Regions from separate parts of the Streptomyces sp. NPDC056373 genome, predicted to be linked through region 1. Evidence: riboswitches for the same ligand, from Rfam matches in the RefSeq annotation. Region 1 holds a riboswitch; each other region holds the start of a gene.
What was found. Region 1 has a riboswitch for cobalamin ahead of ACFCXS_RS20115 (ABC transporter substrate-binding protein). Riboswitches for the same ligand answer to the same signal wherever they lie in the genome.
Positions count from the first base shown of each region.

Region 1 (3,264 bases):
ATGAGGTTGGCCACCACGAACGACAGGGGTGAGACGACCTTCCCACCGGGCAGGCGGTAGGGGCGTTCCCGGTGCGGCAGCCGGTCCGCGAAGACGCCGTAGGCCAGGGGCGCGCCCGCGTACATCAGCACGCTCGCCGAGGTGATGAAGCTGACCAGCTGCTGCCAGCTCGGGAACGGCAGGAAGCAGACCACGCCCGTCACGAAGGACACGATCAGCCCGAACCACGGCACGCCGCGCCCGTCGGTGCGGACGAACAGCTTCGGCGCGTAGCCGTTGCGGGCCAGTCCGTAGGAGACCCGGGACGTGGCCGTCGTGTAGATCAGGCCGGTGCCGCCCGGGGAGACCACCGCGTCCAGGTACAGCACCACGCTCAGCCAGCCGAGGCCCAGCAGGGTCGCGAGCCCCGCCCACGGGCCGCTGATGCCGGGGTAGTCGAGCTTGGTCCACCCGTGTGCGAAGGAGCCCAGTGGCAGGGCGGCGATGAAGACGACCTGGAGCAGGACGTAGATGGCCGCTCCGATGGCGACCGAACCGATCGTCGCGCGCGGCAGGTCCCGCTGCGGGTCGCGGCTCTCGCCCGCCAGCTGGATCGCCTGCTCGAAGCCCAGCAGGGCGAAGATGATGCCGCTGGAACTGACGGCGCTCAGCACACCGTGGGCGCCGAACGGGGCGAAGCCGTGCTCGGTGAAGTTGCCCGGGTGGAAGTTGCCCGCCGCGATGATGAAGATCGCGGCCAGCGGCACGGCCACCTTCCACCAGGTGGCGGCGCTGTTGGTGTGCGCCAGGATCCGCACCCCGAGGAAGTTGACGACGACGAACACGGCCATCAGGACGACCGCGACGACGAAGCCGCTCGTCGTGAGCGTCCCGTCCTTCGCGTGCTGGAAGCCCTGGGCCCAGTGCCAGTGCCCGGCGTAGCCGATCATGGCCTCGACCTCGATCGGTGCCACCGTGGCGGCCTGGAGCCAGGCGAACCAGCCGAAGGACATGCCGGCCAGTCCGCCGAACGCGTAGTGCGGATAACGGGCGGTGCCGCCGGCGACCGGGAACATGCCGCCCAGTTCCGCGTGCACCAGGGCCAGCAGCACGATCGCCACCGCACCGATGAGCCAGGACAGGATCGCCGCGGGGCCGGCCGCCACGACGGCCTTCTCGGCGCCGTACAACCAGCCCGAGCCGATGATGGAGCCGACCGAGGCCCACATGAGCCCGATCAGCCCGACATCCCGGCGCAGGCCGTCTCTTTCCATGAATGCAGGGGCCTCTCATAGAGAACTCGGAGAGTTCGGCGAGCAAGAGGCCTCAGATTAGGAATCGACCGCCCGGCGGCAGAAGACGAGTTGTGCAGCCTTGACCGGGCGCGGGAAGCCTTGACCGGCTGCGGGCATTTCCTGGAAAACGCTTCAGGATTCCTGTACGCGGTGATGAGGCAGCCGTGGGATCTCGATTGCCGGACAGCGGTCCATCACCATCTCCAGGCCCGCCGCCCGGGTCCGGTCGTACGCCGCCCCGTCGATCACGCCGAGCTGGAACCAGACGCCCTTCGCGCCCTTGGCGACCGCCTGGTCCGCGACGGCCCCGGCGAGGTCGCTGTTCACGAACACGTCCACCACGTCCACGTCGAAGGGGATGTCCGCCAGGCTCGCGTACCCCTTCTCCCCGTGCACCGTCTCCGCCTTCGGGTGCACCGGCACGACGCGCTTGCCGAAACGCTGGAGCACGGCGGCGACGCCGTACGCCGCGCGCCGCTGGTTCGACGACAGGCCCACCACGGCCCAGGTGTCGCCGAGCTCGGTGAGAATCCTGCGGACCGTTGCCTCGTCGCCGTACACCGGCGGCCTCCTCGGAAGTCGTGGACGAGCTGCTCTCCGTTCAACGGCGCCGGGTGCGCGGTGATTCCCCGGAGGGCCCCGTGATAGCTTGCCGGGGCCAGTCGAACCCATGTACGTGGGTCAGGGAATCCGGTGCGAATCCGGAACTGACGCGCAGCGGTGAGGGGGACGGGCGGGGCCTCGGCCACTGGACTCCTTCACGGACGTCCGGGAAGGCGCTCCGACCCGGGTGAACCCGAGTCCGAAGACCTGCTGGCGGCCCCCGCGGCCGCGCGCGGCGGGGGAGCACCGTACGACCGGGCTCCGCGACCGAGCCCTCGACGACTGAGGACTGGTTCCCGTGCCCCTCGCCCGCCCCGCCCGTGCCGCCGTCCTGCTCGCCGCCGGTTCCCTGCTCCTGACCGGCTGCGGCGGGAGCACGTCCACCGACGCGAAAGCCGCCGTCACGCTCACCGACTGCGGGCACGAGGTCCGCGTGGCCGCCCCGCCGCGGCACGCCGTGTCCCTCAACCAGGGCACCACCGAGATCCTGCTCTCCCTGGGGCTCGCCGACCGCATGGCGGGCACGGCCACCTGGACCGACCCCGTGATGAAGGGACTGGAGAAGGCGAACGCGACGGTGCCGCGCATCGCCGACGACAACCCGTCCTTCGAACGCGTCCTGGACACCGAGCCCGACTTCGTCGCCGCGTCCTTCGTCTCCACCCTCGGAAAGGGCGGCGTCGCGACCCGCGAGCAGTTCGAGAAGCTCGGGGTCCCCACCTACGTCTCCCCGTCCGACTGCGCGGGCAAGGACAACTCGGGCGGCGGCGACGGCACCCGCGACAAGGCCCTCGGCATCGACACCGTCTACGGCGAAGTCCACGACCTGGCAACCGTGTTCGGTGTGCGCAAACGCGGCGACGCCCTCGTGGCCTCCCTCCACAAGCGCATGAAGACGGCCACGCAGGGCATCGACGCCTCCGGCGTCACCCTCCTCTACTGGTTCGCGAACTCCGATTCGCCCTACATGGCGGGCTGTTGCGGAGCACCCGGCATCATCACCCGGGCCCTCGGCGCGAAGAACGTCTTCGACGACACGCACGAGGAGTGGCCACAGGTCAACTGGGAGACGGTCGCCGACCGCGACCCCGACGTCCTCGTCATCGGCGACCTGACCCGCGAGTCCCAGACCGCCGAGTCCGCCGCGAAGAAGATCGCCTTCCTGGAGTCCAACCCGGTCACCAGGAACATGGACGCGGTCCGGCACAAGCGGTACGTGCTGCTCAGCGGGCAGGCCATGAACCCGACGATCCGGACCGTCGAGGGCGTGGAGCAGGTCGCCGCCGGGCTGCGCCGGTTCGGGCTGGTGAAGTGACCGCCCGCGAGCAGGAGCTGCCGGCCGCCGGGCCCGGGCGCCGGGCCGGGCTCGCGCTGGGTCTGGCGGGGG
Region 1 covers NZ_JBHJPX010000009.1:75,046-78,309, forward strand. Annotated here, with positions in the region: gene ACFCXS_RS20105 (APC family permease) at 1-1,253, opposite strand, end outside; gene ACFCXS_RS20110 (CoA-binding protein) at 1,407-1,835, opposite strand; cobalamin riboswitch at 1,917-2,107, shown strand; gene ACFCXS_RS20115 (ABC transporter substrate-binding protein) at 2,176-3,192, shown strand; gene ACFCXS_RS20120 (FecCD family ABC transporter permease) at 3,189-3,264, shown strand, end outside.

Region 2 (3,264 bases), on a different contig from region 1:
CCGTCGAAGTCGCCAACACGATCTCCAAAGGCCTCGTCGACGAGGCCGGCATCCGTCCCGAGGTCATCTTCGCCGCCCTGGTCGGCGCGATCCTCTGGAACCTGCTGACCTGGCTGGTCGGTCTGCCCTCCAGCTCCTCCCACGCCCTCATGGGCGGTCTGATCGGCGCCACGATCGCCTCGGCGGGCGTCGGCGCGGTGCACGGGGACGTGCTGGTCACCAAGGTGCTGATCCCGGCGATCGCCGCCCCGCTGGTCGCGGGCATCGCGGCGATGCTCGCCACACGGCTGACGTACTCCCTCGGCAGCAAGACCGACGGCAACGCGTCCAAGAAGGGCTACCGGGTCGGCCAGATCGCCTCCGCGGGCCTGGTCTCGCTGGCCCACGGCACCAACGACGCGCAGAAGACGATGGGTGTCATCACCCTCGCCCTGGTCGCCGGCGGGGCCGTCGCGCCCGACTCGGACCCGCCCATGTGGGTCATCCTCTCGGCGGGTCTCGCCATCGCGCTCGGCACCTACCTGGGCGGCTGGCGCATCATCCGCACCATGGGCAAGGGACTGACCGAACTCCAGCCGCAGCAGGGCTTCGCCGCCCAGACCTCCGCGGCAACCGTCATCCTGGCCTCCTCGCACATCGGTTTCTCCCTCTCCACGACGCACTCCGTGTCCGGTTCGGTGATGGGTGCCGGGCTCGGCCGCAAGGGCGGCGTGGTCCGCTGGTCCACCGCGACGCGGATGTTCGTCGCCTGGGGTCTGACGCTCCCGGCGGCGGCCCTGGTGGGTGCTCTCGCCGAGTACGTCACCGGCTTCGGCAGCTGGGGCACCGCGGTGGTGGCCGTCTTCCTCATTGCCTCCAGCGCGGCGATCTGGAAGCTGTCGCGGCGTGAGGTCGTCGACCACACCAACGTCAACGACACCGAGGACACCGCGGACGCGGAGCCGGCCGGTGTGGTGACCACGGCGATCGCAGCGGTCACGCCGCCCCCGGCGGCCGGCACGGCCACGGCCACGGCCTCGGCCTCGGCCTCGGAGGACCCGGTCCCCTCGTTCCCGTCGCAGGCCACCGCCGAGCGCACGCCGACCACGCCCACCACGGTCTGACCGGCCACCGGTTACAAGGAAGAGTCTCCGATATGAAGATCGACTGGGCGGCCCTCGGCTCCGTCTTCGGCGTCAGCCTCGTGGTCACCGTGGCCCTCGTCGGCCTGTTCACCCTCGGCATCACCGGCCTGTCGCGCCGCGAACGGGCAGTGGCGCAGGGCGGGTCCGCGGGACTCGCGGTCACCGGCGCGTACGCGTGCTTCGCGGCGTGTGCGGCGGCCGTGGGGTACGGGATCTATCTGATCGTGGCCTGAGGGCCCGACCGACCGCACGTCGTGTCCGCCGGGCGGCACGGGACTTCGCTCCTGTGCCGCCCGGTCGTCGTGTGGAGGCAGGGGCGGTGTGGGGTTCTCCACACTCTCCCCCCGCAGGTCAACGGCAAGTTGACGGCGGTTCCCGGCCATGGTGGACTGCCGGGGCCAGTACGGCGGCAGGAGAGGAAGCCGGTGCGAGTCCGGCGCGGTCCCGCCACTGTCACCGGGGTAGCAATCCCCGGGAGCCAGGAACTCTCACCGCCGGTCTCGTCGAACCAGGGCGTGGACACCCTGAGTGAGGACACATATCGCCATGCGCGGCTGCCGATCGAGGTTCAACACCCCACCCCTGCCCGCCCTCCTGGCCGGCTGAGCCCATGGGTGCCGGTCGCGTCTTCGCGTACGGCGCCGCCGCCGGTCTGATCGGTGACCTGCTGCTCGGTGATCCTCGCCGGGGGCATCCGGTCGCCGCGTTCGGGCGGGCCGCGAGTGCCGTGGAACGGGTGTTGTGGCGGGACCACCGCGGGTGGGGCGCGCTGCACACCGCCGTGTGTGCCGGCGGGGCCGTCGCCCTCGGGTCCGTCGCCGCGCGTGCCGTGCGGCCGTCCGCCGTCGCCTCCGTCGCGCTGACCGCAGCCGCCACCTGGGCCGTCGTCGGGGGCACGTCGCTGGCCCGGGAGGCACGGACCATCGGGCGTGCCCTGGAGGCCGGGGACGTCGAGGCGGCCCGGGCCCGGCTGCCGCATCTGTGCGGGCGGGACCCGCAGGCCCTGGACGCCGACGGCATGGCCCGGGCCGTGGTCGAGTCGGTCGCCGAGAACACCTCCGACGCCGTCGTGGGAGCGCTGGTGTGGGGGGCCGTCGGCGGAGTGCCGGGGCTGCTCGGGTTCCGGGCCGTCAACACCCTGGACGCCATGGTCGGGCACAAGTCGGCCCGGTACCGCCGGTACGGGTGGGCTTCCGCGCGGCTGGACGACCTCGCCGGGTGGCCGGGAGCGCGGCTGACCGCCGTGCTCGCCACCCTGGCCGGTCCGGACCCGCGGGGGGCCGTGCGGGCATGGCGGGCCGACGCGGCGAAGCATCCGAGTCCCAACGCCGGGCCCGTGGAGGCCTCGTTCGCGGGGGCGCTCGGGGTGCGGCTGGGCGGGACGCTCTCGTACGGCGGGCGGGTGGAGCATCGGCCCGTGCTGAACACGCAGGGGCGGGCCGTCGGCACGCACGACGTCGAACGGGCCGTGCGGCTGTCGAAGCGCGTCACCTGGCTCGCGCTCGGGGTGTGCGCCGGAGCGCGGTTGCTCAAGAGTGCGCAGTCGCTCAAGGGTGCGCGGTCGCTGAAGAGGGGGAATTGACATGAGCGGTGGGCTTCTCGTCGCCGGAACCACCTCCGACGCCGGCAAGAGCGTCGTGACCGCCGGGATCTGCCGGTGGCTGGTGCGGCAGGGCGTCAAGGTCGCGCCCTTCAAGGCGCAGAACATGTCCCTGAACTCCTTCGTGACCACGGAGGGGGCCGAGATCGGGCGGGCTCAGGCCATGCAGGCGCAGGCCTGCCGGGTCGAGCCGACCGCGCTGATGAACCCGGTGCTGCTCAAGCCCGGTGGCGAGCAGAGCAGTCAGGTCGTGCTGCTGGGCAAGCCGGTCGGGGAGATGAGTGCGCGCGGCTACCACGGCGGCCGGCAACAGCGGCTGCTGGGGACGGTGCTGGACTGCCTGGAGCAGTTGCGGGGCACGTATGACGCGGTGATCTGTGAGGGGGCCGGTTCTCCCGCCGAGATCAATCTGCGGCGGACGGACATCGTGAACATGGGGATCGCCCGGAACGCCGGGCTGCCCGTGCTCGTCGTCGGCGACATCGACCGGGGCGGTGTGTTCGCCTCGTTCTTCGGGACGGTGGCACTGCTGTCGCCCGA
Region 2 covers NZ_JBHJPX010000005.1:65,402-68,665, forward strand. Annotated here, with positions in the region: gene ACFCXS_RS11770 (anion permease) at 1-1,103, shown strand, start outside; gene ACFCXS_RS11775 (hypothetical protein) at 1,136-1,357, shown strand; cobalamin riboswitch at 1,477-1,635, shown strand; gene ACFCXS_RS11780 (cobalamin biosynthesis protein) at 1,735-2,706, shown strand; gene ACFCXS_RS11785 (cobyric acid synthase) at 2,708-3,264, shown strand, end outside.
Region 2: another riboswitch for cobalamin. It lies ahead of ACFCXS_RS11780 (cobalamin biosynthesis protein); the one in region 1 lies ahead of ACFCXS_RS20115 (ABC transporter substrate-binding protein).

Region 3 (3,264 bases), 190 kb from region 1:
CGTGCACGAGCGGGGAGTTCGGCCTGCGGCGACGACCTTCCCCCTATGCGTGAGACGAGGACGAGTGCTGCTAGCGGGCCGCTACCGGCTGGATGTGGAGATCGGGCGCGGTGGAATGGGAGAGGTCTGGCGCGCGTACGACGAGACGCTCGCCAGGGCGGTGGCCCTCAAGCTGCTGCTCCCCCAGGACACCGACGCCACGGCGGCCTCCCGGTTCCGTCTGGAGGCTCAGACCGCCGGACGTCTCAACCACCCCAACGTGGTCGGTGTGCTGGACTTCGGCGAGTACGACAACCGGCTGTACCTGGTGATGGAGCTGGTCGAGGGCGACAGTCTCGCCGGGGTGCTGACCGGCTCCGGCTCGCTGCCCGCCGAGCGGGTGGCCGTGCTCGCGGCGCAGGCGTCCGCGGGGCTCGCCGCCGCGCACGCGCAGGGCATCGTGCACCGGGACGTCAAGCCCGCCAACCTGCTGCTGGACGCGGGCGGCACGCTGAAGATCGGCGACTTCGGCATCGCGCGGTTCCTCGACGACCCCGGCGCCGCGCTCACCGCCACCGGCCAGATCATCGGCACCGGCCTCTACCTCGCGCCCGAGCGGGCGCTGGGCAAACCCGCGGGGCCCGCGTCCGACATGTACTCCCTGGGCTGCGTGCTCTACCAGCTCCTCAGCGGACGTCCCCCGTTCGAGGCCGACACCGCCGTCGCCCTGCTCCACCAGCACCTCGACTCGGTTCCCGTGCCGCCGCGCGAGCTCGGTGTCGCCGGACTTCCACCGGCGTTCGAGAACTACCTCCTGGGTCTGCTGGCCAAGCAGCCCGAGGACCGCCCCACCGCACAGCAGGCCGCCGAGTGGTTCGCCCAGGGCGCCTGGCGGGGCCTGCCCGAGCCGCTGCCGGAGGTCTCCCCGCCACTGCGGGCGAACACCGCGTCCGCAGCGATGCCCGCCGGGCCGGGACCGTACGCGACCGCCGAGACCGGCAGCCCGACCACGTACGCGCTGCCCGCCACCAAGGGTCATCGCACCGCTGCCCGGGCGGCCCAGGCGGGGCGTTCGGGCCGCTCGCGCGGTCGCGGGGGCCGGGGCAACCGGTCGAAGCTGGCCGCGACGGCCGCCGCCGCGGCACTGTTCGTCGCCGCGATGCTCATCGGCATGCGCTGGTTCTCACCCGGCACGACCGCGGAGGGGACGGAACCCGACGCGTCCCCGAGTGCGAGCAGCCCGGCCGCCACGCCGTCCACCGACCCCGCCACGTCCGGCTCCTCCGGCTCCGCCGGCTCACAGGCCGACCCGGCGGCCGGCCCGGGGCCTGCCGACACGCCCGCGACCGGCACCGTGGCCGATGTCACTCCGTCCACGCCGCCCCCTTCCCCGACCCCTCCCGCGTCCGCGCCGGACGTCGCGACTCCGACGCAGGAAGCGGTCCACGGCGGCCCCGAGCAGCCGAAGCCGCAGAAGCCGCGCCAGGCCGGGCAGGACGGGGAGAGCGACGACGGCGGGGACGACGCGGGCGACGACTGACAAGGTCCGGACGTCGCGCGGCGGGGCCTTGCGCGCAGCGCGTGGACCGGCCGGGGGATGCGCCGGTGTGCGAACGGGCGCCCCCTCGCGCGCCCCTTGGGTGGCTTGTCATCGCCCTTACCCCGGCCTTATTGTCACCAGGCCTTGGTGAACGGGAAATCCGGTGTGATGCCGGTGCGGCCCTCGCCACTGTGAATCGGGAAGTCCGGCTCCGGCCCTCATGGGCAGCCACTGGGTCCTTGCGACCCGGGAAGGCGGAGACCGGGCGGTGGTACCCGTCAGCCAGGAGACCGGCCAAGGCGCGTCAACCATCCACGAGGTGCTGGAGAGGGTCTGCTGAGCCATGCACATAGCCGAGGGTTTCCTTCCTCCGGCGCACGCGGTCGCCTGGGGCGTCGCGTCGGCGCCGTTCGTCGTCCACGGAGTCCGGTCGCTCACCCGTGAAGTGCGCGAGCACCCCGAGAGCACCCTGCTCCTCGGTGCGTCCGGCGCCTTCACGTTCGTCCTGTCCGCCCTCAAGCTCCCGTCCGTCACGGGCAGTTGCTCGCACCCCACCGGCACGGGCCTGGGAGCCGTCCTGTTCCGGCCGCCCATCATGGCGGTGCTGGGCACCATCACCCTGCTGTTCCAGGCGCTGCTGCTGGCGCACGGCGGCCTGACCACGCTCGGCGCCAACGTCTTCTCCATGGCGATCGTCGGTCCCTGGGCCGGATACGCCGTCTACACACTGCTGCGGCGCTGCGGCGCGCCGCTGATGGTGGCGGTGTTCTGCGGCGCGTTCGTCGCCGACCTGTCCACCTACTGCGTCACCAGCGTGCAGCTGGCGCTCGCGTTCCCCGACCCGGGCAGCGGATTCCTGGGCGCGCTGGGCAAGTTCGGTTCCATCTTCGCCGTCACGCAGATTCCGCTCGCGGTGAGCGAGGGACTGCTGACCGTGCTCGTGATGCGGCTGCTGGTGCAGTCCAGCAAGGGCGAACTGACCCGTCTGGGCGTGCTCCTCGCCAAGAAGCAGGCGACCGGGACGGAGACCGAGGTGGCGGCCCGATGAAGCGGAACACGAAGATCAACCTCGTGCTGCTGCTCCTCGTGGCCGCGCTCGCCGTGCTGCCGTTGGCGCTCGGTCTGGGTGACCACAAGAAGGAGCCGTTCACGGGCGCCGACGCCGAGGCCGAGACGGCGATCACGGAGCTGAAGCCGGACTACGAGCCGTGGTTCTCGCCGCTGTACGAACCGCCGTCCGGTGAGATCGAGTCGGCCCTGTTCGCTCTCCAGGCGGCTCTCGGCGCCGGTGTCCTCGCCTACTACTTCGGTCTGCGCCGGGGCCGCAGGCAGGGCGAGCAGCGGGCGCTGGAGCGGGAGTCCGGCAGCGCGCTTCCCGGCGCCGCCGGGAAGTCCGCCGCGGAACGGGACTGAGCCCGGGTGCTGCCGATCGACGCGGCGGCGCACAGCAGTCGCTGGCGCCGCCGCCATCCCGTGGACAAGGCCGTGCTCGGGCTCGGCCTCACCGTGCTCGCGATCTCCCTGCCGCCCTGGCCGGGCGCGGCCCTGGTCCTCCTGACGGCCCTGGTCGTGCTGCTGGGTCCGGCCGGTGTGCCCGGGCGGCGGTTGTGGCGGGCGTACCGGGTGCCGCTGGGCTTCTGTGTGACCGGCGCGTTCACGCTGCTCGTCCAGGTGGGCGGGCCAGGGGGGTTCGTCTCGCTCGCCGCCGACGGGCCGGTGCGGGCCGGGGAGTTGCTGCTGCGGAC
Region 3 covers NZ_JBHJPX010000009.1:269,793-273,056, reverse strand. Annotated here, with positions in the region: gene ACFCXS_RS21020 (serine/threonine-protein kinase) at 65-1,519, shown strand; cobalamin riboswitch at 1,648-1,833, shown strand; gene ACFCXS_RS21015 (energy-coupling factor ABC transporter permease) at 1,863-2,567, shown strand; gene ACFCXS_RS21010 (energy-coupling factor ABC transporter substrate-binding protein) at 2,564-2,932, shown strand; gene cbiQ (cobalt ECF transporter T component CbiQ) at 2,939-3,264, shown strand, end outside.
Region 3: another riboswitch for cobalamin. It lies ahead of ACFCXS_RS21015 (energy-coupling factor ABC transporter permease); the one in region 1 lies ahead of ACFCXS_RS20115 (ABC transporter substrate-binding protein).